DNA from 4 places in the Streptomyces sp. HSG2 genome. Region 2 is predicted to be linked to each of the others. Evidence: riboswitches for the same ligand, from Rfam matches in the RefSeq annotation. Region 2 holds a riboswitch; each other region holds the start of a gene.

Region 1 (5,395 bases), 1.5 Mb from region 2:
GGAGGGACGGACCGAAGACGGGGGCGGCGTCGGCCGGTGCCTTGCGCTGCCCGGACGGGCGCACGACGTCCGTGCCCGAGACGACCACCGTGCCGGAGCGGCCGTGGTAGCCGATCGGCAGGTGCTTCCAGTTCGGGGTGAGGGGGTCCGCCGCGTCCGGGCGGAAGATGCGGCCGACGTTGCGGGCGTGGTTCTCCGAGGCGTAGAAGTCGACGTAGTCGGCCACGGTGAAGGGCAGGTGGAGGGCGACCGACGCCAGGGGATGGAACAGCGGTTCCAGTGTTTCCCGGTGTGCGGGTTCGCTCACCCAGGCGAGGAGATCGCGCCGTACGTCCGACCAGACGGCGGGGCCCGCCGCGAGCAGGGGGTCGAGGCTCGGCCGGTCGAGCAGCGAGGCGTGACGGGAGCCGGCCGCCCGGGCCGCCGCGCCGACGTCGAGGACGTGGTCGCCGAGCCGGACGCCCACCGTCCGCCGCCCGGTGTCGGGGAGGGAGAAGACGCCGTACGGGAGGTTGTGCGGGCCGAAGGGGTCGCCCTCGGGGACATCGAAGGGGGGCATCGGGTGCTGCCTCGCTCTCGTGTTCGCGTCTGCGCGGGGTGCGCCGTGCGTGGTGCCGCGGTCGAGTGCCGTCGCCGGGGTGGCCGCGGGCCGCGCCCACGTTACGTGTGACGCGTGGGTCCTGGGCAGGGCTCCGGTGTCGCGCGCGGGACGGGAACGGGCGACGGTCTCGGGGCCTGGGCGTCGCGAGCGGTCGCCGGGTCCGGCCTCGGGGCTCGATCGGCGTGGCTCGCGGGCGGTACCGGATGCGCCGGCAACCGGGCGCGAACCGCGCGGCGTCGGACCGTTCCTGACCGTCCGCCATCGCGACCGTTTCGGGTGTGGTCCGGGCCCGGGGCGGCGGAACGCGATGTCCGTATTCTCTGATCATGGACCCCATCGCGTACACGCTCGTGGCCACCGATCTCGACGGAACGCTGCTCCGCGGCGACGACACCGTGTCGGCGCGGTCGCGGGCCGCTCTGGCGCGGGTGGTGTACTCCGGTGCGCGGCACCTGGTGGTGACCGGCCGGCCCGCGCCCCGGGTACGGTCGCTCTTGGCGGAACTCGGCTGCGTGGGTCCGGCGGTGTGCGGCCAGGGCGCGCAACTCTACGACGCCGGGAGCGACCGGCTGCTGTGGTCGGTCACCCTGGACCGGGAGCCGGCCGAGACCGCCCTGGGCAAGATCGAGGCCGAGGTGGGTGAGGTGTACGCGGGTGTCGACCAGGACGGCACCGACGGACTGACGTTGATCGAGCCGGGGTACCGGATGCCGCGTCCGACGCTGCCCGCCGTGCGTGTCGACCGCCGCGAGGACCTGTGGACCGCGCCGATCAGCAAGGTGTTGCTGCGCCATCCACGCCTGAGCGACGACGAGTTGGCCACTGCGGCGCGCGGCGTGGTGGGGACTCTCGCGACGGTCACGATGTCGGGGCCGGGCACGGTGGAGTTGCAGCCGGCGGGGGTCACCAAGGCGACCGGACTGGCGATGGCCGCCGCACGGTGGGGGGTCGGGCCGGAGGAGACCGTCGCCTTCGGCGACATGCCCAACGACATCCCGATGTTCCGGTGGGCCGCGCACGGCGTCGCGATGGCCGACGCCCACCCCGAACTGCTCGCGGTGGCCGACGAGGTCACCCGATCGAACGAGGACGACGGGGTCGCGGCCGTCCTGGAGCGGCTCTTCCCGAGTTGATCGCCGCGCCGACACCGACGCCGACGCCCCGGCCCCGCGTCCGCGTGGGCGGAGCGGGTCGGAGTCGGCGGCGACGGCGCGGTGCGGTGCGGGGAGGGCCGGGGCGCCCCCGGGGCTCAGTAGGCGCCGAAGACGTTGTCGATGGAGCCGTAGGTCGCGGCGGCGTAGTTGCAGGCGGCGGTGATGTTGGCCACGGGCTCGTACGGGTCCCAGGAGGTGCCGGCCACGTGGTAGGCGGTGAAGGTGGGGTCGATCACCTGGAGCAGGCCCTTGGACGGAGTGCCGTTGAGGGCGTTGACGTCCCAGTTGTTGATCGCCTGGGGGTCGCCGGACGACTCCCGCATGATGTTGCGGTGGATCCCGTCGTAGGAGCCCGGGATGCCGTGCCGGGCCATGACGTCGAGGGAGGCGCGGATCCAGCCGTCGAGGTCGTCGGTGTAGCCGGCCGACGTGGCCGTCGTGACCGGCTGCGCGCTCGTGGCGGCGACGGCGCTCGTGGCGCCGACGAGCGGGAGGGCGAGGACGGCGGCGCCGGCGCCGAGGGCGGCGAGCCTGCGGGCGAGGCGCCCGTTCCGGACGGGCCGGGCGGGGCGGGGCGGGTCTGTGGCGAACATGTGATGGGGTTCCTCTCCCACGCCTGCGAGGTGAGCTGTCGGGTTCGGGCGGGAGATGCCCGGCCGCGCCCGCGAGGGACGTGGCTTCACCCCGAGCCGTGCCGGTGGGTGACCGTACGGCGATGTACCTGGGTCCCCCGCTCCTGCCGTGGGTGGGTCGATCGATGGGTGTCGGTTCGGGTGGCGGCAGGACTGGGCGTCCACCCGACAAGCCGGGAACGTATGCGAGGGGGCATGTCCGGAACAAGGGGTTGATTCGCCCGAATCGCCGGGCATCCGAGATCCGCCCCCCGGGCCGGGGTGGCGGCGGGGTCCTGTCGGGGGTCAACTGGCCCTCGTCCGGGGCCGGGAGGGGGCGACGGTGACCGCGGTGACACCTGGGTCGGGTGAGTCAACTCACTCCCGATCGGGAAGGTGGCAAAAGGTATGGAAAGCGACAATCGGGCGTTGATCTCCCGCCGAGGCGGTGCGCGTCCCGTGGGGGCGGGGCGGCGTCGGAGCGAGCCGGGGTCGAGCGCGGGGGCCCGAGGGGCCTCCCGCGTGCCGGAGGCCCCCGTGAGCGACCCGCCGGCCGCCGGTCCGGCGTATCACCTGATCGGAGGGGGCCTTCCGTGATCGAACGCCGCCCGACCCCCGATGGCGGGCGCTCGCGGTGATCGAAACGTGACCGGATACGCTGACGCGGATGAGGTCGGCGACCTATCGACGAACCGCGTAGCCGCCAGAAGACACCAGCAGACAGGAGACCCCTCGTGACCGTCGTCGGGCCGTTCGGGCTGAGCGTGCGGGACCAGGCTCTGGAGGCCGATGTCCGGGCCGGGATGGCGGCTGTCGAGGAAGGGCTGCTCGAAGCGACGAAGAGCGAGGTGCCGTTCATCACGGAAGCCGCCCAGCACCTGGTGCGAGCCGGTGGCAAGCGGTTCCGTCCCCTGTTGGTGATGCTCGCCGCCCGCTTCGGCGACCCCGACGCCCCCGGCATCGTCCCGTCTGCCGTCGTCGTGGAGCTGACCCACCTCGCCACGCTCTACCACGACGACGTGATGGACGAGGCCGCCGTGCGCCGCGGGGTGCCCAGCGCCAACACCCGTTGGGCCAACTCCGTCGCCGTGCTGACCGGCGACTTCCTCTTCGCGCGTGCCTCTCGGATCCTCGCCGACCTCGGCCCCGAGGCCGTCCGGGTCCAGGCACAGGCCTTCGAGCGGCTCGTCGCCGGGCAGATCCTGGAGACGGCCGGGCCGCAGGACGGGCGGGACCCCGTCGACCACTACCTCGACGTGCTGGGCGGCAAGACGGGCTCCCTGGTCGCGGTCTCCTGCCGCTTCGGCGCCATGCTCTCCGGCGCGCGGGAGAGCGTGGTGGACGTGCTCACCCAGTACGGGGAGCGGCTCGGCGTCGCCTTCCAACTCGCCGACGACGTGCTCGACATCGCCTCCGACTCCCGCGAGTCCGGCAAGACCCCCGGCACCGACCTGCGCGAGGGCATCCCCACCCTTCCGGTACTGCGCCTGCGCGAGCGCGCCTCGCGCCTCGGGCTGCCCGAGGACCGGGAGCTGTGCGAGCTGCTCGACGCCGACCTCGGCGACGACGCCCGGCTCGCCGAGGCGGTGCGCCTGCTGCGCGCCCACCCGGCGCTGCTCCAGGCCCGGCGGGACACCGTCCGATACGCCGAGGAGGCCCGCGCCGCCCTGACACCACTGCCGGAGTGCGAGGCCAAGACCGCGCTGGTGGATCTCTGCGACGCCGTGGTCCACCGGGCCGGCTGAGCGACCCCGGGCTCCCGCCCGGCCCCCGCGCGGAACGCCCCACCGCGGCAGGGCAAGGGCCGTGCCCTCGGGATCGGGCGTCCGCACCCGCCCGCGACCCCGGCGGGGCCGACGGCCCCCACGCCCCGCCCCGACACCGACCGGCCGCCCGCCCAGACTCCGACCGCCCGGACGTCGCGGGGGAGCGCCCCTCCTCACCGATTCGGGTGAGAAGCCCGGAGGCGGTGGCACGTCCGCCGGACCGGCGGGAGCGGAGCCGCGGGCGGGACCGCGCCAAGCGATGCCCGCGAGGTGGTCGGCGTGGCCGCGGCTCCGGTCGGACGGATCTCCCGACGCTCGCCGCCGCCCCCCGGGGGGCCCGGTCTCTCGGCCCGGTCCGCGCGCCGGGTCCGTCCGCCCCGCGCACCAGGAACCCCTCGCCCCCACCGGCGGGGCGCGACCTCCTGGGACGAGCCTGTGACAGCGTGGTGACGCGGGAGCCGTGGACAGCCGGAGACACTCGAAGGCGACGGCCCGAACAGCGCCGACGGTGCGGAGCCGGACGCGGCGACCGGGCCGCGCGGCCCGCCGACGAGTGAGGGGACGATGGCTCGACTCAGCCGCGACCGCAGACGAGACGACCGGCCCGTCGAGAGGCCGTTCGTCTCCACCCCTTCCGCCTCGGGGGCCGGGCGGGCCGGGCCGTTGGAGGTCCGCGTACGGGGCGAGGGCCCGGGCTCGGTCGACGGCGTCCCGGTCTCGCCCGGCCCCGGCGAGTCGGTTCAGGCCGCCGTGCTCGACCGGTTGCAGTGCCTGGCACTCGCCGCCGGTCGGCCGGTCCTGGCCACCGTCCACGACGAGACGATCGGCTGGGTCGTCCCGCTCCGCGTCGACCCGGACGGGGCCAGCCACCTGGCAGGCGACCCCGTGCGGGCCACCGAGCCCGCCGCGGACCGACCACGCGCGGTACCCGATCCGACGCGGTCGGCGCCCCGCGCCACCACGCCGGCGTCCACGCCCGTCACCCTCGCGCTCGTGGCCTCCCCCACGGCCCCCACGGTCGTCCGGGGCACGGTGGCGCCCCCGACGGGCGCGTTCGGCCCGCCTCCCCGGATGGAGGCGCCGGGCGGCCCACCGGAGCCCCCGGCGCGCCCCTCCACCGGCGCGGACGCGGCGCCCGCGCCCTCACGCACCCCGCCTCGCGGCTTCGACGCGGTGGCCGAGGCGGTGTTGGGAGCGGACCCGGGCGGCGAGCGGCCGGCCATCGAGACGCCCGCCTTCCTCGCGGAGGCCGTCGGACGGATC
Region 2 (5,395 bases):
TAGGCGCCGATCTGGATCATGGTGGCGTCGAACGGTCCGTGCGCGGATCCGATGTCCCGGAAGCCGTCGAAGTAGCCGGTGTCGCCGCTGTGGAAGAGGCGGTGCTCCGCTCCGACGACGACCCAGGAGGCCCACAGGGTGTGCCCCGTGTTGCGCAGGCCCCGGCCGCAGAAGTGACGGGCCGGCGTCGCCGTGAGCGTGAGGTCGCCGACGTGGGTCGACTCGTGCCAGTCGAGTTCGCGGATCCGGTCGGCGGGGACACCCCAGTGTTCCAGGTGGGCGCCCACCCCGAGCGGCACGGCGAAGATCGCCTGGCCGTCGGCAAGCGACCGGATCGTGCCCATGTCCAGGTGGTCGTAGTGGTCGTGGGAGATGACGACCACGTCGACGGAGCCCAGCGCCGAGGGCGGGACCGGCATGGGGTGGAGTCTGCGCGGACCGATGAACGGGAAGGGCGAGCAACGCTCCCCCCAGACCGGGTCGAAGAGCACACGGCGATCGCCGATCTCGGCCAGCACGCTGGAGTGGCCCATCCAGGTGAGCCGGAGCCCGCTCTCGGCGGGCGTGGCGAGGTCGGCGAGCGTGGTGGTGTGGACCGGTATCGCCTCCCGGGGGGAACGACGACGTCGCGCCTCGGAGTCCAGGTAGAGCTTGGCGAGATCCCGCGAGGACGAGCCCGTCGGGCGGGTGCGCGCCGGGCCTCCGGGGTTCCGGAAGGCTCCGTCGGCGAAGTTCGGCGACCGACGGACGCGCGAGAGGCGCTCGCCTCGGGGTTCGACGCCCAGGGCCGCGGGGCGGGGCAGGCGGAACCCGGGGCTCGCGGGACGGAAGGCTGGCACGGTACCTCCAGGGCGGGTCGTACTGCTGGCGCGCACCCGGACACGTGTGCCGAGTGGGCACACGTGTCCGGGTTCGACCGAATGTACGCCAGAGGAGGAGTCCGCTGCCGAGTGGACCGAGGTCGCGGGTCGTTCGCAGGCCCGTCGCCGGAGCCTCCCGCGCCGCCGCGCGACCGCGCCGGGTGGTCGTCAGGCCACGGCGGCGATCCGGCTCCGGATGTCCTCGGGCGACACCGCGCCTTTCGGCGAGACGTGGTCGCCCGAGGACTCCCCTCGCAACCGACGCCCGATCCACGGGACGAGGTATTCGCGGGCCCACTGGACGTCGTCGCGCCGCACGTCCAGCGTGCCGCGAGGCGGAAGACGCGGCCAGGGCTGCTCCGGGTCGGCCGGGACAGGCAGGCCCAACGCCTGTCCGGCGCGGAGCGCGACCCGGGTGTGCCCCTCGGCCGACAGGTGGAGCCGGTCGGCGTCCCACGCCCTGCGGTCCTGGGTGCTTCGGAGCGACCACAGGTCCAGCACCGGGCAGCCGTAGCGGTCGGCGACGGCACGGACGTGTCCGTTGTACGTCGCGATCTTGCCGCGCAGGTGCCGCAGCACCGGAACGCCCCTGGTGTCGAACCCGGTAGTGACCAAGACCGTGCCCGCCGCGGCGGCGAGCGAGGCGATGGCCCGCTCGAAGCGGGCGGCCAGTTCGTCGGGGTCGCCACCGGGTCGGATGATGTCGTTGCCACCCGCGCAGAAGGAGACAAGGTCCGGTGCGAGATCGACGGCGCGCGGTACCTGCTCCTCCACGATCCGGTCCAGCAACCTGCCGCGCACGGCCAGGTTGGCGTAGGTGAACTCTCCCTCGGGCCGCCGGTCGGCGAGGAGGACGGCCAGGCGGTCGGCCCAGCCCACGAACGCCCCGTCGGGGCCGGGGTCGCCCACGCCCTCGGTGAAGCTGTCCCCCACCGCCACGTACGACCCGATCACTGCTCTGCTGTCGTTCTTCGAATCGTCTGACACTCGGACCATGATTCACCGAGAACCGCGACCTACGCGACCGTAGGCAGGGGGTGACACACGGTGAGAAGCGCCACTTCCGCGGCACGCGGCGGGCACGGCTACGGCCGGGCCCCGTGCGAGGCCCGGCCGTGAGCTGGTGGGACGCCGGTCAGAGGGAGACGCCCTGCGACCGCAGGAAGGCGATCGGGTCGACGTCGGAGCCGTAGTCCGGCGTGGTGCGGATCTCGAAGTGCAGGTGCGGGCCGGTCGAGTTGCCGGTGGAGCCCGAGAGGCCGATCTCCTGGCCCGCGGTCACCGACTGCCCCACCGACACGGAGATCGAGGACAGGTGCGCGTACTGGGCGTAGTGCCCCTCGTCGAGCTTGATGACGACCTGGTTCCCGTAGGCTCCCGCCGAGCCGGCCGAGACCACGGTGCCGGAGCCGACGGCCTTCAGGGACGTCCCGGTCGGGACGGAGAAGTCCGCGCCGGTGTGGTAGCCACTGGACCACAGGCTGCCGGCCTGGCCGTAAGCCGTGCCGACGGTGCCGCCCGGCACCGGGGAGACGAAGGCCGCGGAGTCGGCGACGCCCGCGGTCTGCGCCGGGGTCTCCTCCGCGGCGGGCTCCGCCGCCGGCTGCTCGGCCGCCTGGTCGGTGGATTCCTCGGCCTCCTGGGACGGCTCGGCCGTGGTGGGCGCGGCGGACTCGGTGGCCTCGGGGGCGGGCGCCTGGGCGGCGTCGGAGGAAGACGCGCCGTCCAGGGTGAGCTTCAGACCCGGGTGGATGAGCGAGGGGTTCTCGCCGACGGCCTCGCGGTTGTCCGCCCAGAGCCGCTGCCAGCCTCCCCGGACGTCCTGCTCGTGCGCGATCTTGGCGAGCCAGTCGCCGGAGCGCACGGTGTAGACGCGCTCGTGCGAGGACCGGTCGCCCTCTTCGGAGGCGCGGCGGTTGTCGCGCGAGGTGCTCTCGGCCCGGTCGCTCGCGCCGGAGTGGGCGACCTGACCGGTCGCGGGGGACTGCGCGGGGGCCGCGTGCGCGGTCACCGCCCCGACGAACGGCAGGGCGAGCGCGGCGCCACCGGTGCCGGCGACGACGATGGCACGGGTGAGACGGGTGGACTTGGTACGACGGTGCTTACCCCGGACGGGCATGGTGAGTTCCTCTCCGGCGCCTGCGAGGTGAGCTGTCGGGTGCGGACTGGAGATGTCCGGCCGTGCGCGGCACGACTTGACCCCTAGCCTGTTCCGGAGACCGGGACAGGCGGTGTTGCCTGTGGGTCCCCCGCTCCTGCCGGGTACGGGTGATGAGACGAGTTGGGTGGCGCTCCGGTCGGCGGCAGGATTAGGCGTCCGTCCGGATCGGTCGTGAACGTAAGGGACCGAAAGACACAGGAACAAGCCCGAGTCTCACAGGACACGGCCCGGACATGATCCAACCTCGACGCGGCCCGTCACACTCCGTCGACCTGCCCACCGCCCCGACCCCTCAACTCCCGCCGCCACCGCGCCTATTGCGTGCTCATGACAAGCAACGCACGGTCACCATATGACGCTCCTCACCCACTCCCGGCACACGCCCCCTCACTGTAGGGCGAGTTGACCCGAAAGGTTCAATTCAGACAGAACAACCAAAAGCCTTTCCGCTACCCAATAGGGGTGCGTGAAGCAGTCGCGGCGGTGGGGCGGAGCCGGGCGGGGAAGGGTCCCGCCCCGGGCGGCACATGCCGTATCGTCGAATCGGTGCCCGTCGGCCGGAACGCGCCGGCGGCAGGGAGAGGGAGGAGCCCCCTTGACTCAGCAGGTCCCCCCGACCGAGCCCGAACTCGCCGGTGTGCGCAACTTCCGCGACGTGGGCGGGCTGCCGACGACGGACGGCCGGAGGGTCCGGCACGGTGTCCTCTTCCGCAGCGGGCACCTGGCACACGCCACCGAGGCGGACGCCGCCTTCCTCGACTCCCTCGGCCTGCGCACGATCTTCGACTTCCGGAACGCCGCCGACCAGAAGCTGGAGGGGCCGGACGTCACGCTGCCCGGTGTGCGCAACGTGAACCTGCCGCTGTCCGACCCCGCCGAGGGCGCCGACTTCTGGAAACTGGTTCGCGACGGGGACCTGGTCCGGCTGCGCGAGACCCTCGCCGGCGGCAAGGGCGCCGACCGGATGATCGCCTCCTACCGGATGATCATCAAGGAGCGGACGATCGAACACTCCCGCGTCCTGCACGCTCTCGCCGAGGACGGCGTGCCCGTCCTGATGCACTGCGCGGCCGGCAAGGACCGAGCGGGCCTGTCGATGGCGGTCACCTTGTTGGCCCTGGGTGTGGAGCGGGAGGCCATCGAGGCGGACTACCTCAAGTCCGGCGCGGCGCACCGACGCTACCGGGTGCGCCTGGGCAACGCGGCCCGTCCCTCGGACGCTCTGGAGGTCATGGAGCTGCTCAACCCCTTCTTCGACGCGCGAGCGGAGTACCTCGCCGCCGCGTTCGACACCGTGGAGGAGACCTGGGGCGGCGTCGAGCCGTACCTGGAGCGGGGGCTGGGCCTCGCTCCGGAGACCCGGGCCCGGCTCCACGAGCGCCTCCTGGTCTGAGCGCTCCACCGAGTTCGGGGCGCTCTACTTCGCCCCCACCTCGAAGAGCAGATAGACGAAGGCGGCGAACACGTGCCCCACGGCGATGTAGATGATCAGGCGCACCCACAGGGCACGGGGGAACTTCTCCTCGAAGTCGCTCATGTCGCCTCTCCGGTGGTGTCCCCCAGGCACAGGGTGGCCGCGGGGCTCTGTAGCAGGGTGTGGACGAACAGCAGGTCCGCTCCGTCCGGGTCGGGGGCCACGATCCGGTGGGGGGTCAGGGACTCGAAGTGCGCGCTGTCGCCGGGATCGAGTCGGTGGACGGCGTCGCCGAGGCGCAGCGCGAGCCGGCCCCGCAGCACGTACAGCCATTCCTCGCCGGGGTGCACGCGGACCATGTCGCCCTGGGCCGCGTAGGGCACACGCACCCTCAGGGCCTGCATCCCGCGACCTGGCGCACCGGCCTGCCAGTACGTCCAGCCCCCGGCCGGGGCCGGCACGCTCTCCGCCGCGCGAACGACGGCCTGCCGGTCTCCGCCCCGCTCACCGAGCAGGTCGGAGACGGTCGTACCGTAGATCCGGGCCAGGCCGAGCAACATGGGGAGTGAGGGTTGGCGGCGCCCGGTCTCCAGGCGCGACAGGTGCGCGGGCGACAGCCCCGCGGCGCGTGCCGCCGACTCCAGGGTGAGCGCGGCTCGACGGCGGAGCTCCCGCAGCCGGGGAGCGACCGCGGAAGCCGACTCGGCAGGGTCGTCCGGCGATCCGGGTGCGGAAGGGTTCATGCGCTCCATTGGAACCCTTTCCTGCCTCGGAGGCAATTCGCGTGCCTCCGAGGCAAAGCGCGCTCGCGGCGCGGCCGGCCGCGCACTCCGGGCGGCCTCTTCGGCGGAGGTGCGCCTACCTCTGGGCCACCGCCTGCTTGACCAGCGTCCTCCCGAAGTCCCAGAGGAGGCCGGCGCCGTCGTGCGCGTCGTCCATGACCTCGACGAAGGCGCCGAC
Region 3 (5,395 bases), 4.2 Mb from region 2:
CATCCGGCCGGTGCCGGGCCTGCCCGACATGGTGTTCGCCGCCAACGCGGCCGTCGTCGTGGACGGGCGCGTCCTCGGCTCCCGCTTCCTGGCGCCGGAACGCCGACCGGAGTCCGTGCCGTACACGGCGTGGTTCAAGGAGCGCGGCTACGACGTACACCAACCCGAGTCGGTCTGCGAGGGCGAGGGCGACCTCGTGCCGGCGGGACGGTGGCTCCTGGGGGGCTCCGGCTTCCGCACCACCCGCGAGGCCCATCGGGAGGCCCAGGAATACCTCGGCGCGCCGGTGATCGGTCTGACCCTGGTGGACCCCTACTTCTACCACCTGGACACGGCGTTGTTCGTCCTCGACGACCCCGAGGCCGGGACGGAGGCGAACATCGCGTACTACCCGGAGGCGTTCTCCCCCGGCAGCCGCGAGGTGCTGGCGCGGCTCTATCCCGACGCGGTGACGGCCACCCGCCATGACGCCCTGGCTTTCGGGCTCAACTCCGTGTCGGACGGCCGACACGTCTTCATCTCGTCCGCGGCGACCGCCCTGGCGGGCCGACTCGCCGAGCGGGGATACGTCCCCGTCCCCGTCGACCTGTCCGAGTTCCACAAGGCAGGGGGCGGCATCAAGTGCTGCACCCAGGAGATCCGGGAGGACCGACGATGACCGCGCCCGCCCGCACCCGTTCGTCGGCCGACCTGATCCGGGCCGAGGAGCACGTCCTGGCCCACAACTACCATCCCCTGCCCGTGGTCGTCGCCCGTGCGGAGGGCGCCTGGGTGGAGGACGTCGAGGGCCGCCGCTACCTGGACCTGTTGGCCGGCTACTCGGCCCTCAACTTCGGGCACCGGCACCCTACGCTGGTCCGGGAGGCGCACCGCCAGCTGGACCGGGTGACGCTGACCTCCCGCGCCTTCCACAACGACCGCCTCGCCTCCTTCGCCGAGCGGCTGGCGGCGCTCACCGGAACCGACATGGTGTTGCCCATGAACACCGGAGCGGAGGCCGTGGAGACGGGCATCAAGGTGGCCCGCAAGTGGGCCTACGAGGTCAAGGGCGTACGCGGGGGCCGGGCGACCATCGTGGTCGCGGCCGGCAATTTCCACGGCCGGACCACGACCGTGGTCGGGTTCTCCACCGACGAGACGGCGCGTGCCGGGTTCGGCCCCTTCACCCCCGGTTTCCGCGTCGTGCCGTACAACGACACCGCCGCGCTGGAAGCGGCCGTCGACGAGTCGACGGCCGCCGTGCTCGTCGAGCCGGTGCAGGGCGAGGCAGGGGTGATCGTCCCGGACGACGGCTACCTGACCCGGGTGCGGGAGGTGACCCGCGAAGCGGGGTGCCTGTTCGTGGCGGACGAGATCCAGTCCGGACTCGGCCGCACCGGACGCACGCTCGCGGTCGAGCACGAGTCGGTCGTCCCGGATCTGATCCTGCTCGGGAAGGCGCTGGGCGGAGGCATCGTACCTGTGTCGGCGGTCGTCGGCAGCCGCGAGGTGCTCGGGGTGCTCAACCCGGGCGAGCACGGGTCGACGTTCGGCGGCAACCCCCTGTCCGCCGCCGTGGGCGAGGCGGTGGTGGGCTTGCTGGAGACGGGCGACTTCCAGCGCCGGGCGGCGGAGCTGGGCGAGCGGCTGCGCGTCGGACTCGCTCGGTTGACCGGGCGGGGCGTCGTCGGCTTCCGGACGCGGGGGCTGTGGGCGGGCGTGGACGTGGACCCCGCGCTGGGCACCGGGCGAGAGGTCGGAGAACGGCTGGCGCGGGAGGGCGTGTTGGTCAAGGACACGCATGGGTCCACCATCAGGATCGCGCCGCCGCTCACCATCGCCGCCGGGGAACTGGACGAGGGGCTGGCGGCGCTGGAGCGGGTGTTGACCGACTGACGCGCGAGGGGCCACGCGTTCGCGCGCCGGCCGACCCATCCGCGGGCCCTTCGGGGCCGGGTCGTCGGGCGGGGCGTCCCGTCGGGGGGCCGTGCGGGGGGGGAATCCCGCTCGGCGTGCTCCGGCGGCCTCTCGTGCGGGGCGTACGCCGGGCCGGGCCACCGGCTCGGGGGCGCGGGGACGGGGAATCGTCACACCGGTGAGGGCGCTGCGCCCACAGAAGGCCCCGAGCGGGACGGCCGGGGCCGTCCCACCGGGTTCCCCGCCGACGCCCCCGACGACGCGGGGAGGCGCCGAACGGGCCGAATGGCCTACCCCCGAACGGACCACCCCCCAGCCCCGCCACCGACCGGTCCGAGTTGCGCGGAACGTCCGCCGGGGGACGGGCGCGTGGCCGGTCGTCGCTGGTCCGAGGGTGGGCCGGGGTGCCGGCGTGGCGCGGTGCGCCGATTTGTCCACCCGATCGGACCGAGGGTGGCCGACAACACAGCTCCCCCGTCCCGCCGGGACTTTCGCTTCGCGGTGCAGCAAGATCCGTGACTGACGACAAGCCCTCGCCGCCGCGGCGGGGCGATTCGGGCGGACGCCGAGTCCTGCCGCCGTCCGGATGACCGGTCGACAGGAGTGGATCGGCAGGAGTGGAGGACCCGAGCACGACGGGTCGCCGGGACGGCCGTCACGGACGGGAGCCCGAGCGGTCCTTGGGGTGAAGCCGCACGTGTGCGGCCGGGCAACTTCGCCGGCCCGAATCCGACAGGTCATCCTTCACAGGCGGCTGACGAAGGGTTGCGCATGACCGCGCTCGATCGTGTCCCGACGTTTCTCGCCCGAGCGGGTACCGCCTCCGCTCTCGCTCTCGCCGCCGTGGGTGGCTCCGTGGTGGTCCCCGGCGCGGCCTCGGAGGCCGCGGCCGCGGCGGCGGCCTCCAAGGCGCTCCGGGTGGCGGCTTCCAAGAAGGGCGCCCCCTACCAGTACGGGGCCACCGGGCCTCACCGCTTCGACTGCTCCGGCCTGACTCTGTACTCCTTCAAGGCCGCGGGCAAGCGGCTGCCGCGCACCGCCGCCCAGCAGTACAACCGCACCCGACACGTGTCGGCACGCCAGCGCAAGGCCGGGGACCTGGTGTTCTTCCACTCGGGTCGGGGCGTGTACCACGTCGGCATCTACGCGGGGCGCGGACGGATCTGGCATGCGCCGAAGACGGGGGACGTGGTCCGCCTCCAACGGATCTGGACCAGCAGCGTCCGGTACGGCCGCGTGCGTTGATTCATCCGGGGGTGGTGGCCGGTGCCCCGAGGCCGACCGCCACCCTCCGGCCCGTCGGCTCGGGACCCCCGGCCAGGCCGTCCGGCCCGGTCCAGGGAAGCTCGATGGAGACCGTCTTGCCACCTTCACGGGTGGGCTTGACCCGGACCCTGCCCCCGCGTTCGGCGGCGGCACACCGGACGATCACCATGCCCCGGCCGTTGTCCTGTTGACCGGTCGCGGGCAGTCGCCGGGGGAATCGGGGGTGGCTGTCCGTCACCCCCACGTACAGCCATTCGTCTCGGTCGAGGACGAGTTCCACGGTGAAGCTGGGCGACTGTCCGAGCGTGTGCCGCACCGCGTTGGTCGCGAGTTCGGAGACGACGAGCCTGATGGTCTCGGCGGCGTCGGTGTCCACGCCGAGACCCCATTCGACCAACGTGCCGACGGCGTAGCCGCGAGCCGTGGAGACCGAGGCCGGATCGGTCGGCAGAGTGACGGATGCTGCCAGGTGGTCTGCCATCGCGCGGGGGTCCCTTTCCCACGGGACCGCGGTCCGACACGGGTCGGATGGTGCGAGTACGGTCCCTGACCGGTGCTTCACACGCCAGACTGCCATCACGGCGGCGCCGGGGGCGTCGATCCGCCGGGATGCGCCCGCCCCTGTCCCTCGAAGCGGTGAACTCCGCCCGTATGGACGGCGTCGCCCCCGTTCCCGCGGCAGCGGCCCGACATCCCGGGAGGCTGCCGGCGGGGCCGGGGCGGGAGGGACCCTCACCCCGGGCGGACGCCGGATCCGGGTGCCGTCGTGAGGAGAGTGGTCACCGCCTGTTCGACTCGGGCGTCGTCCAGGTCCGCGCGCGCCGTCAGCCTGATCCGGGAGACTCCGTCGGGCACGGACGGCGGGCGGAAGCAGCCCACGGCAAGACCTGCGGATCGGCAGTCCGACGCCCAGCGCACCGCGTCCTCGGCGGAGGGAGCCCGTACCGAGACGACGGCCGCGTCCGGTCGGGCGCAGGGCAGGCCCGCCGCCGTGAGCCGGGCGTGCAGCCCCGCCGCGACCGTCCGGGCCCGGACCGCCCTCTCGGGTTCGCGGCGCAGCACGCGGAGGGCGGCGAGCGCCGCGCCCGCCGACGCGGGCGCGAGCCCCGTGTCGAAGATGAACGTGCGGGCCGTGTCGACGAGGTGGGACACGACGCGGGTCGGTCCGAGGACGGCGCCGCCCTGCGCGGCGAGCGACTTGGACAGCGTCACCGTGGCCACCACGGAGGGGTCGCCGGCCAGCCCGGCCGCGTGGGGGGCGCCGCGTCCCCCGGCGCCGAGCACGCCGAGGCCGTGCGCGTCGTCGAGCACGAGTCCGGCCCCGTGAGTCCGGGCCACCCGTGCCAGCGCGACCAACGGGGCGGCGTCCCCGTCCACGGAGAAGACGGTGTCCGTCACGGCGACCGCCGGCCCGTCGTGGCCGGACAGTGCCTTGTCCACGGCGTCCGGGTCGGCGTGCGGGACGACCTGGACGCCTCCGGCGGCCAGCCGGCAACCGTCGATGAGCGAGGCGTGGTTGCCGGCGTCCGAGACGATGCGGGAGCCGTGCGGCGCGAGCGCGGTGACGGCCGCGAGGTTGGCGGCGTACCCCGAGGAGAAGACGAGCGCCGCCTCGAAACCGCAGAAGGCGGCCAACTCGCGCTCCAACTCGCCGTGGAGTTCGGTGGTCCCGGTGACCAGGCGGGACCCGGTGGCGCCGCCGCCCCAGGTTCGCGCCGCCCGGACCGCTCCGGCGACGACCTCCGGATGCCGCGCCAGTCCGAGGTAGTCGTTGCCGGCGAGGTCGAGCAACCGGCAGTCCGCGGAACGGGGGCGCAGGCCGCGCGTCAGTCCCGCGCGGCGACGCCGTGCCGCCTGCTCGTCGATCCAGTCGAACGCCACGAACGCCGCTCCCCGCGATAGGTCCTGTCGACCGACACCCGCCCCGGCACCGGTCGGGCGACGTGTACCCGCCACGACGGAATGGACGTCTACCCGCCGCGACCTTAGCGGCGGCAGGCGGGGACGGCATGTGGCGATGCACACACCACCGCGCGTGCCCATGAGGCGGGGGGCTTCTTGGCCCGGGGCACCCCGGTAGGACAGGATCGGCTCCCATGGACCTGTTGAACACGCTGGTGGACAAGGGGCTGCGCCGCGAGACGCCGACCCGCGAGGAGGCCCGGGCCGTTCTCGCCACGTCGGACGACGCCCTGCTCGACGTGGTGGCCGCGGCGGGCCGAGTACGCAGACA
Region 4 (5,395 bases), 1.4 Mb from region 2:
GCGGCCCGGAGCTACCGGGACGCGATCAAGGAGGCCGAGCGGAGAGCGGGAGAGCCCGCTTCCCCGAGTGCGAGCCACCCCCGACCCCGGTGAGCCGGTCGGAACCGCCCGGCTCCGCCCCCGAGACGGACCCCGCCGCCCCGCCCGGGCACGGCGCTGGGCGCGTGACCCGTCGCCGAGGTCTCGGGCGGGGAGGGCCGCCACCGGCCCTCCCGATACCGTCGACCCGTGACCGATCAGCACCGGCCCGACTCGCCCGCTCCCTCCCTGTTCTCCCGTGAGTTCGCGGACGACCCCTATCCCGCCTACGCCTGGCTTCGCGAGCACGCGCCCGTGCACCGCGCGCGATTGCCCAGTGGAGTCGAGGCGTGGCTGGTCACCCGGTACGCCGACGCGCGGCGCGCGCTCGCGCACCCGGGGCTGTCCAAGAACCCCGCCCACCACGACGAGCCGGCGCACGCCAAGGGCAAGACCGGCATCCCCGGCGAGCGCAAGGCCGAGCTGACGACGCATCTGCTCAACATCGACCCGCCCGACCACACCCGGCTGCGGCGACTGGTCAGCAAGGCGTTCACCCCTCGCCGCGTCGCCGAGTTCGAGCCCCGCGTGCGGGAACTCGCCGACGGCCTCGTCGACCGGTTCGCGTCCCGGGGCTCGGCCGACCTCATCCACGACTTCGCCTTCCCGCTCCCCATCTACGCCATCTGCGACCTGCTGGGCGTCCCACGCGAGGACCAGGAGGACTTCCGGGACTGGGCGGGCATGATGATCCGGCACGACAAGGGACCCCGGGGCGGGGTCGCGAGGTCGGTGAAGATGATGCGGGGGTACCTGGCCGATCTGATCCACCGCAAGCGGAAGGCGCTGCCCGCCGAGCCCGCCCCCGGTGAGGACCTCCTCTCCGCCCTCATCCGCGCCTCGGACCACGGCGAGCACCTCACCGAGAACGAGGTCGCGGCCATGGCCTTCATCCTGCTCTTCGCCGGATTCGAGACCACCGTCAACCTCATCGGCAACGGCACCTACGCGCTGCTCACCCACCCGGCTCAGCGGGAGCGCCTGCAACGCTCGCTGGCCGTCGGGGACCGCGCGACGCTGGACACCGGCGTCGAGGAACTGCTCCGGTACGACGGGCCGGTGGAGATGGCCACCTGGCGTTTCGCCACCCGCCCGCTCGGCATCGGCGGTCAGGACATCGCCACAGGGGACCCGGTCCTGGTCGTGCTCGCCGCCGCCGACCGGGACCCGGAGCGCTTCGCCGATCCCGACACTCTCGATCTCACCCGTCAGGACAACCCCCACCTCGGGTACGGGCACGGGATCCACTACTGCCTGGGCGCGCCCCTCGCCCGTTCGGAGGGGCGGACCGCGCTCGCCACTCTTCTCACCCGGCTTCCCGACCTCCGCCTGGACGCCGATCCCTCCTCGCTGCGCCGGCGCGGCGGGTTGATCATGCGGGGGCTGCGGACGCTGCCCGTCGCGTTCACCCCCGAGGGCGCGGCGGACCGTGTGGACACGTAGGGGCCGGGCCGCGGTGGCTCGGTCCCCACGGGACGGCACCGCGCCGAACCCCTTTCCCCGGGTGGCCGTCGAACGTCTGTGATCTTCGTGTGATCTGTGCGGCATCGGCTTGTGACATGCGATCACCTGCCGATACGTTCACGGATCAGCGCGGCAGGTCGTGGTCGCCGCGCTGCGAAGCCGCCGTCTCGCGAAAGGTCCGCACATGCTCTCCGGGAACGGTCGTCACCGTCGCCCCAGCCAGGCCTCGGCGCTCGTCGTCGCGGCCGGCGTCACCGGCTCGGCCATCGCCATCCCGCTGTTGGGCGCCTCCGGCGCCGCCGCGGCCGACGGCACGGCCTGGGATCGGGTCGCCGACTGCGAGACCGGCGGCGCGTGGAGCCGGAACGGCGGCAACGGCTACTACGGCGGGCTCCAACTCTCCCAGGACCAATGGGAGAGGTACGGCGGGCTCGACCACGCCTCCAGCGCGGACCAGGCGAGCCGCTCCCGGCAGATCGAGACGGCCGAGAGGATCCTCGCGGCGGAGGGCGTCGCCGCCTGGCCCACTTGCGGCCCGCTCGCCGGGCTGGTGGAGGGGGTCGGCGCGACGATCGACGACCCCGCCGCGCCCGACGGGCCCTCGGTCGGGGCTGGAGGGGCCGCCGGCGCGGTGGAGCGGGCCGAGGAGATCGAGGGCGTCGAAGAGGCCGCCGGGTCGGAGCGGCGAGGCGAGGGGGGCGCGAGGGCCGGTGGTGCTTCGGCCACGCCGTTCGCCGCCGATGCCGGGACCCCTTCGGACCCCGATACGGCGCCGGGGGCGGACGAAGCGGACGCGTCGGACCGTCGGGAGGCATCCCGTGCGGACGTCGGGACGGTCGAGGAGCCCCACGAGGAGCCGGGCGAAGGGGTCGGCGACGAGACGTCCACCCGCCCGGGCGCGGATCCCCGATCGGACGCCGAGACGGCGGACTCGGCTCCCTCCGTGACCGGGCGCGACGGCAAGGACCGCCTCCCTCGGCGGGAGGGCGACGGCACGGGCCGGCACCGCGGGGAGCCGGCCGACGAGAGCGATGGCGGCGAGGCGGCCGGCGAGTACACCGTCCGGTCCGGCGACACCTTGTCGCGGATCGCGGAGGGCCGGGGGACGAGCGGCGGATGGTCCGCGCTCTACTCGGCCAACCGGGCGGTGATCGGCGACGATCCCGACCACATCCTGCCCGGTCAGACCCTGAGGGTGGCGGGCCAAGCGCTGTCGGCGCCAAGCGAGTTCACGCCCTGAATGTTCCTTGATGTCCGAATTCGAGCGCGTGAGACATAGCTCTCAGAAGTTCTGATCGTCTTTGATAATCCCCCGGCCGCGTGTCTACGGTCGGGATCGCTCGCCATCGCGGGCACCGGTGCCGCTACGCCGAATCCTGCCAGCGGCTTCCGGCAACAGTCGTCGCGTCGAGCGCCGTAGGCAGGAGCGGGGGAACCAAGGTAGGCGCCGCACCGGGAAGTCGAGACGGAGCGGCTAGGGGTGAAGCCGCGTCCCGTGAGGGACCCGGCCGGGCAATTCCACCGGCCCGAACCCGACAGCTCACCTCGTAGGCGTCGGTGAGGGGATCCATCCATGCTGTTCTCCGGCAAGGGCAACCACCGTCGTCCGTCCAAGACCGCCCGGGCCATCGCCGTCGTCGGCGTGGCCGGTGTCGCCGCCGCGGCCCCGCTGATGGCGGCCGGCACCGCCTCGGCGGCGACCGCCGCGGAGTGGGACGCCGTCGCGCAGTGCGAGTCCGGCGGCAACTGGTCCATCAACACGGGCAACGGCTACTACGGCGGGCTGCAGTTCGCGGCCTCGACGTGGGCCGCCTACGGCGGCACCCAGTACGCCTCGACCGCCGACCAGGCCAGCAAGGCCCAGCAGATCGAGATCGCCGAGAAGGTTCTGGCGGGTCAGGGCAAGGGCGCCTGGCCGGTCTGCGGCACCGGCCTTTCCGGCGCCGCCTACGACGGTGACACCGCCACCGACACGCAGGCCGCTCCCGCTCCGGCCGAGACGGAGGCCGCTCCCGCTCCGGCCGAGACCCACGAGACCGAGCAGCCCGCCTCCCGCTCGCAGGAGCGCTCCGCGGCCGAGTCCTCCCAGGAGGTCGCGCAGGACACCGTCACCACCCCGACCGGCGACCAGGTCGCCAAGGGCGACGGCGAGTACGAGGTCGTCAAGGGCGACACGCTCAGCGAGATCGCCGCCGAGCACGGTGTCGAAGGCGGCTGGCACAAGCTGTTCGAGCTGAACAACGACATCGTCGACAACGCCGACCTGATCTTCCCGGGTCAGCAGCTGCACCTGAAGTAGGCGGCCCAGGCTCCCCGCCCCCGTCCCGGCTCGCGTCCTCGGCGCGCCGGGACGGGGTTCGCGCGTCGCAGCACCGCCCCGGCACCGGTATCCGGCCGAGCGCGGTCCGATGACCGTCCGGCGTGAAGTCGATCGGCCGGAGGCGGTTAGGCTCGTGCCGCAGCACCTCACGCGCGGTACTGCCATCCGTGTCACATCCAAGAAGGAGATGCTCGTGCCGTCCATCGACGTCGTCGTAGCCCGGGAAATCCTGGACTCCCGAGGCAACCCCACGGTCGAGGTCGAGGTCGGCCTCGACGACGGCAGCACGGGCCGTGCCGCCGTGCCGTCCGGCGCGTCCACCGGCGCCTTCGAGGCCGTCGAGCTGCGGGACGGCGACGCCGGCCGCTACCACGGCAAGGGCGTGGAGAAGGCCGTCCTCGCGGTGATCGAGCAGATCGGCCCCGAGTTGGTCGGCTACGACGCGACCGAGCAGCGTCTGATCGACCAGGCCATGTCCGACCTGGACGCCACCGACAACAAGGCTTCCCTCGGCGCCAACGCCATCCTCGGCGTCTCCCTCGCGGTCGCGCACGCCGCCTCCGAGGCGTCCGACCTGCCGCTCTTCCGCTACCTGGGCGGCCCCAACGCGCACCTGCTGCCGGTGCCGATGATGAACATCCTCAACGGCGGCGCGCACGCCGACTCCAACGTGGACATCCAGGAGTTCATGATCGCCCCGATCGGGGCGGAGTCGTTCTCCGAGGCCCTGCGCTGGGGCACCGAGGTGTACCACACACTGAAGAAGGTCTTGAAGGCCAAGGGCCTGTCGACCGGCCTCGGCGACGAGGGCGGCTTCGCTCCGAACCTGGACTCCAACCGTGCCGCCCTGGACCTCATCATCGAGGCCGTCAAGGAGGCCGGCTACACTCCGGGCGAGCAGATCGCCCTGGCGATGGACGCCGCCGCCTCCGAGTTCCACAAGGACGGCCGGTACGTCTTCGAGGGTCGCGAGCGCACCGCACAGGAGATGATCTCCTACTACGCGGAGCTGGTCGCCGACTATCCGCTGGTGTCCGTCGAGGACCCGCTGGACGAGGAGGACTGGGAGGGCTGGAAGGCCATCACCGCCGAGCTCGGCGACAAGGTCCAGCTGGTCGGTGACGACCTCTTCGTCACCAACCCCGAGCGCCTCCAGCGCGGCATCGACGAGAACGCCGGCAACGCGCTGCTCGTCAAGGTCAACCAGATCGGCTCGCTCACCGAGGCCTTCGACGCGGTCGAACTGGCGCAGCGCAACGGCTTCAAGTGCATGATGTCGCACCGCTCCGGCGAGACGGAGGACGTCACCATCGCCGACTTGGCCGTCGCCACCAACTGCGGTCAGATCAAGACCGGTGCCCCCGCCCGCTCGGAGCGGGTCGCCAAGTACAACCAGTTGCTGCGCATCGAGGAGATCCTCGACGACGCCGCGGTCTACGCCGGCCGCAGCGCCTTCCCCCGGTTCCGCTCCGCCGGTCTCTGACCGCGGCGGGCCGCCGGCTCCGCGCTGGATCGGCGTCGTCCCTACGTCCT

The links. A riboswitch is a leader RNA that binds a small molecule or an ion and turns the genes downstream of it on or off. The one in region 2 is predicted to bind cyclic di-AMP.
Region 1: another riboswitch for cyclic di-AMP. It lies ahead of JEK78_RS08530 (transglycosylase SLT domain-containing protein); the one in region 2 lies ahead of JEK78_RS02080 (M23 family metallopeptidase).
Region 3: another riboswitch for cyclic di-AMP. It lies ahead of JEK78_RS20885 (C40 family peptidase); the one in region 2 lies ahead of JEK78_RS02080 (M23 family metallopeptidase).
Region 4: another riboswitch for cyclic di-AMP. It lies ahead of JEK78_RS07895 (transglycosylase family protein); the one in region 2 lies ahead of JEK78_RS02080 (M23 family metallopeptidase).

What each region holds. Positions count from the first base shown of each region.
Region 1 covers NZ_CP066801.1:2,073,345-2,078,739, reverse strand. Annotated here, with positions in the region: gene fahA (fumarylacetoacetase) at 1-559, opposite strand, end outside; gene JEK78_RS08535 (HAD family hydrolase) at 925-1,734, shown strand; gene JEK78_RS08530 (transglycosylase SLT domain-containing protein) at 1,851-2,348, opposite strand; cyclic di-AMP (ydaO/yuaA leader) riboswitch at 2,356-2,518, opposite strand; gene JEK78_RS08525 (polyprenyl synthetase family protein) at 3,101-4,111, shown strand; gene JEK78_RS08520 (tetratricopeptide repeat protein) at 4,697-5,395, shown strand, end outside.
Region 2 covers NZ_CP066801.1:577,282-582,676, forward strand. Annotated here, with positions in the region: gene JEK78_RS02070 (MBL fold metallo-hydrolase) at 1-839, opposite strand, end outside; gene JEK78_RS02075 (SGNH/GDSL hydrolase family protein) at 1,029-1,814, opposite strand; gene JEK78_RS02080 (M23 family metallopeptidase) at 1,996-2,979, opposite strand; cyclic di-AMP (ydaO/yuaA leader) riboswitch at 2,984-3,141, opposite strand; gene JEK78_RS02085 (tyrosine-protein phosphatase) at 3,617-4,414, shown strand; gene JEK78_RS02090 (DUF6126 family protein) at 4,439-4,558, opposite strand; gene JEK78_RS02095 (XRE family transcriptional regulator) at 4,555-5,178, opposite strand; gene JEK78_RS02100 (aspartate aminotransferase family protein) at 5,294-5,395, opposite strand, start outside.
Region 3 covers NZ_CP066801.1:4,793,380-4,798,774, reverse strand. Annotated here, with positions in the region: gene ddaH (dimethylargininase) at 1-658, shown strand, start outside; gene rocD (ornithine--oxo-acid transaminase) at 655-1,875, shown strand; cyclic di-AMP (ydaO/yuaA leader) riboswitch at 2,450-2,664, shown strand; gene JEK78_RS20885 (C40 family peptidase) at 2,668-3,141, shown strand; gene JEK78_RS20880 (ATP-binding protein) at 3,143-3,643, opposite strand; gene JEK78_RS20875 (8-amino-7-oxononanoate synthase) at 3,895-5,043, opposite strand; gene bioB (biotin synthase BioB) at 5,259-5,395, shown strand, end outside.
Region 4 covers NZ_CP066801.1:1,935,175-1,940,569, reverse strand. Annotated here, with positions in the region: gene JEK78_RS07910 (nucleoside triphosphate pyrophosphohydrolase) at 1-93, shown strand, start outside; gene JEK78_RS07905 (cytochrome P450) at 229-1,521, shown strand; gene JEK78_RS07900 (transglycosylase family protein) at 1,727-2,782, shown strand; cyclic di-AMP (ydaO/yuaA leader) riboswitch at 2,945-3,111, shown strand; gene JEK78_RS07895 (transglycosylase family protein) at 3,116-3,841, shown strand; gene eno (phosphopyruvate hydratase) at 4,056-5,345, shown strand.